Regions from separate parts of the Sphingobacterium ginsenosidimutans genome, predicted to be linked through region 2. Evidence: riboswitches for the same ligand, from Rfam matches in the RefSeq annotation. Region 2 holds a riboswitch; the other holds the start of a gene.
The links. Region 2 has a riboswitch for S-adenosylmethionine ahead of ABFX33_RS07770 (5-oxoprolinase). Riboswitches for the same ligand answer to the same signal wherever they lie in the genome.
Positions count from the first base shown of each region.

Region 1: it holds a riboswitch for S-adenosylmethionine, as region 2 does, so the genes downstream of both, metE (5-methyltetrahydropteroyltriglutamate--homocysteine S-methyltransferase) here and ABFX33_RS07770 (5-oxoprolinase) in region 2, are expected to answer to the same signal.

Region 1 is NZ_BAAAZK010000010.1:250,676-252,885, forward strand. Features, by position in the region: gene metE (5-methyltetrahydropteroyltriglutamate--homocysteine S-methyltransferase) at 1-1,266, opposite strand, end outside; SAM riboswitch class I at 1,343-1,446, opposite strand; gene ABFX33_RS26010 (response regulator transcription factor) at 1,599-2,210, opposite strand, start outside.
Region 2 is NZ_BAAAZK010000002.1:1,873,026-1,875,235, forward strand. Features, by position in the region: gene ABFX33_RS07765 (DUF3050 domain-containing protein) at 15-779, opposite strand; SAM-I-IV-variant riboswitch at 990-1,083, shown strand; gene ABFX33_RS07770 (5-oxoprolinase) at 1,151-1,417, shown strand; gene ABFX33_RS07775 (glycoside hydrolase family 95 protein) at 1,578-2,210, opposite strand, start outside.

The DNA.
Region 1 (2,210 bases), on a different contig from region 2:
ACGTTTTGCATCATCATCAGTAATGTTGCTTGTACGTGTTTTAACTTCTGGTTTGTGGATCAACGGAGAAGTACGACGGCTTTCTGCTGCAGCTTTGTTTGCTTCGAAACGTTTTGTTGTTTCTGCATCAACTTCGCCTTCTGCTAAGACTGCTAGATCTTTTACCTCTGCTAATTTTTGTTTTGCGAATGCTAACCAGTTTTTAACTGCAGCAGGCAATGATTGCTCATTATGCTCATTATCTAAGTCAAAAGGAACATGCAGTAAAGAGGAAGAAGGAGCAATCCAAACGCGGTCTTTGCCTAATGCATCAACTGCTTGTTTGATTTTAACCAATGATTTTTCGTAATCGTTTTTCCAGATGTTACGGCCTTCAACAATACCTAAAGATAATGTCAATGAAGCTGGAACTTTAGCCAAAACGGTATCCAATTGGTTTTCTCCACGTACTAAATCCAAGTGTAATGCATGGATCGGTAAGTTAACCGCGATATCTTCGTTGTCTTTTAAAGCTTCGAAGTAAGTTGTCGCGATCAATTTGATGTTTTTGGCAGCAGCAGCCAATTTCTCGAACGTAGGTTGGTATAATGCTTTTACTTTTGCATCTAAATCCAAAGCCAAGAAAGGCTCGTCGATCTGAACATATTGTGCACCAGCTTCTGCCAATTTAGACAAGATTTGCTCATATACAGGAACTAATTTGTCCAATAGGTCGATACGGTCGAAACCAGCTTCTTTTTCTTTACCGATCAAAAGGTAAGTGATTGGGCCTAATAAAACAGGTTTTGTCTCAATACCCAATGATTTTGCCTCGTTGTATTCATTTAAGAATTTCTCAGAAGTCAATTTGAACTCTTGATCTTTTGTGAATTCAGGAACCATATAGTGGTAGTTGGTATCTAACCACTTGGTCATTTCCATTGCAGTAACATCGATTCCTTCTTGTTGGAAACCGCGTGCCATTGCAAAATATAAGTCTAAGCTGTAGTTGTTGTCTACTTTATTCAATAAAGAATGGTAACGAGCAGGAATTGCACCAACGGTAAGGGTTAAATCCAATACTTGATCGTAAAAAGAGAAGTCGTTGGAAGGGATCAAATCTATTCCAGCATCTTTTTGTGTTTTCCAATTGCCTTCACGAATTTTTTTTGCTGTGTCCAATAATTCCTCAACAGAAGATTTTTTAGCCCAATAGGCCTCATTGGCTTTTTTCAATTCGCGGAACGCGCCCACACGAGGGTAACCTAAATTGTTAGTCAATAACATAATAATGTTTTTAATATTTCTTTTCAACTATATTTCTTGCTAGAGAGAGAAGGACACACTAGAATTCGGTGACTTCGGCTTATCATTCCCATATCAAGTAGGGTAGAATTTAGCACCTTGTCAAGGGACAGGTTGCTAAGGCTTCATCGGGTCTATTCCCTCTGCCTTTCTCTATAAGCGATGCTAAGTTAGAACATTTCTTTTTGATATGCAAATTTTTTATAAAAGTGCACCTATTTTTTTTATTCTACTAAGGATAGAAATGTTTTATTTCTTTCTTTTCATTGGAAAGGAGGGTGAAATCACGCATTGGTATCTCACCCTCTATGCCTTTAACTCACCAGGAGTTTGTAACCTTTACCGTGGACATTGACGATTTCAACCTTGCTGTCTTCTCTTAGGTATTTACGAAGTTTACTCAGGAATACGTCCATACTTCTACCTGTGAAGTAATTGTCGTCATGCCATATTTTTAATAAAGCTTCTTCCCGGGTCAATACATCATTCTTTTTTAAACAAAGTAGGCGAAGCAATTCAGCCTCTTTTGTCGATAGTTTTTGCATTTGACCCTTGTAGGAAATCTGCTGACTCGTATAATCGAAGAAGTAATCTCCAATTTCAAACTTATCTGCAACTACTTCATCCTCTTTATCTCTGACACTCCGTTTCAATAAAGCATTTATCCGAAGAAGTAATTCCTCAACACGGAAAGGTTTTGTGATGTAATCATCGCCACCCAATTCAAACGCTTCTGTCTTGTCCTCCATCATGCCTTTTGCAGTGGCGAAGATAATCGGTACGGTGCTATTTGTTTTTCTGATCTCACGGCCCACGGTAAAACCGTCTTTTTTTGGCATCATGACATCGAAAATGCATAAATCATAATCATTTTTTTTGAACTGAGAAACGGCTTCATCCCCGTCAATACAGAGCGTAACGTCAAA
Region 2 (2,210 bases):
CAATAGAAGATTCCCTATAGGGAATCTTCTATTGCGTTCCAGAGTTCAATGCGCTTTTGAAGCGCCTCTTTACTGACTATTTTCATTTCTTCCCACTTCTCATCATCCTCTTTGGCCAGATCGCTGATCATCTGCATTGCCAAAGGGCCATGCTCATCACCGTCCAAATCAATATGACGTTGGAAATAGTAGATAAAATTATCTAAGCTCGATTCAGGGAAGTTGGTTTTCAGCTCCTGCAAAATGGAGGTAAACATACCCGGGATAAGATCCTCACGACCAAATGTGAAAGCGGCAGCAATTTTATGTACCTCCCCCTCTTCGATCAATTCGAAAGTAAAATTCAGAAAATCTTTGATCCTTTTATCCAAGGTTGTCAATGCAATGGCATCAAAAATACTTTTGGATTTCTTGGCGTTCACGATAAACTTGTTAACCAGGTGCAGGTCTGCCCCCATTTCACTCATTGCGTCCAGATACATTTCAAAATGGCTCAAACGGCGACCATCAATATATTCGTCGGATTCTTCCGCTAATACAATTTCGTTAATCAGATAGCGTGTCGAAGGATGCTCACTTGCAAACCAAGGCAAAGTTGTACAGGTCAATTTAATCTGCAAAGCTTTTAATAAAGACATAAAATCCCATACAGCGTACACATGCCCTTCGGTAAAAGAACGTAGATTCTTGATCGTTTTGATTTTAGGATACAAGGAGTGTTGCAATAATACCTCGCGTTCGGCAGCAATGTATTCGTTAATTTCCGCAATTCTATTCATGCCGCAAAAGTATTGTCTTATCTCTGTTTTTTAAAGTATTTTCGACGAGATTACAGTAACATGATAAATTATCGGGCAAGCTATCCACTTCATAACCAAACCACAGCCAAAAACCCAAACTCACTTTTGCCGGCCTTAGTCTTCTTATCCACACCCAATTACCAAAAAAACAAAAATATTTTTAATATTAAAAAATAATCTACTATATTTGTAGAGTATTCAGAATTGCATGATGCAATACCAACCGAGTGTAGACACCGCGGTGGTAAATTAATACGGGTTTCGACCAAAATAAACGTTATACAACGGTTATTTTCCCCAACAAGATCTGGATACAGTTTATGGTTTAATCCTTTAAATTTTTAAATTGTATGGCTACAACAACAAATCTTTACCAACACTTACTGGAAAAATTCAGCTACTATTCCACAGACGAACTAATACAGCTCAATAACGATACAATCTTGGGACAGGGTTGGGGCTCGGCCAAAGCGACCTTTCGGACAGCGCTGCTCAGTACTTTCTCCAAAAGAGGACTGGATCTATCCAACATCATTTCCAAGGAAGACGGTTTTACCTCAGTGAAGCATGTCCCTGTACGTTTGGAACACAATGTATTGATTCCATTGCAATCTTAAGACAGCAGTCATAGCACTTTCAGCGTAAAAGCACCGACTACCGTCTTGTCTTTTCTGTTTTTCATATTTACATGTAATTGTGAATAACACATGTTTATGCAATGAGATTTTTAAGACAAAAGGATCCCCGGCCTGCAAAAATTGCAGACTAGGGATCCTTTTATTTTTCTTTTGTATGATAGGCGACCCAGTTATGATCTATACATACCTGAAGTTGTTGTGATTTGGGTGAATAAATCTGATAATTCAGTATTTTACCATCTTTCCATTCCATGTCTATGGTATGATTTCCTTTGATGCGCATTCCCCTGACCTGACCTTCTTTTTTCCAGGCTTCAGGGATTGCTGGCAGGAGATACACACTGTCCTTATGCGACTGCACCAGCATCTCAGCGATACCAGCTGCTCCACCAAAATTACCATCAATCTGGAAAGGTGGCCCGGCAGTTAACAAATTTGCATAAACACCGCCCCCAGCGCCATAATTGATATGTGTATCGACACGTGGTGTCATCAGCTGCCGAAATAATTTATAGGCACGCTCGCCTTCATGCAATCTGGTCCAAAACAGTAGTTTATGGGCAATGGCCCAGCTCGGCCCATCATCTCCTCGTACATTCAGACTCTTTTTAGCGGCTAGCTGCCAGTCTGGATGTTCGTCATAACGGATCAGATAGCCTGGATACAAACCATACAAATGCGAGATATGCCGATGCTGCGGATCAACTTCTTCATAATCTTCGATCCATTCCATGATACGGCCATCTTTGGCTAGCTGCACTGCCGGTGCTAA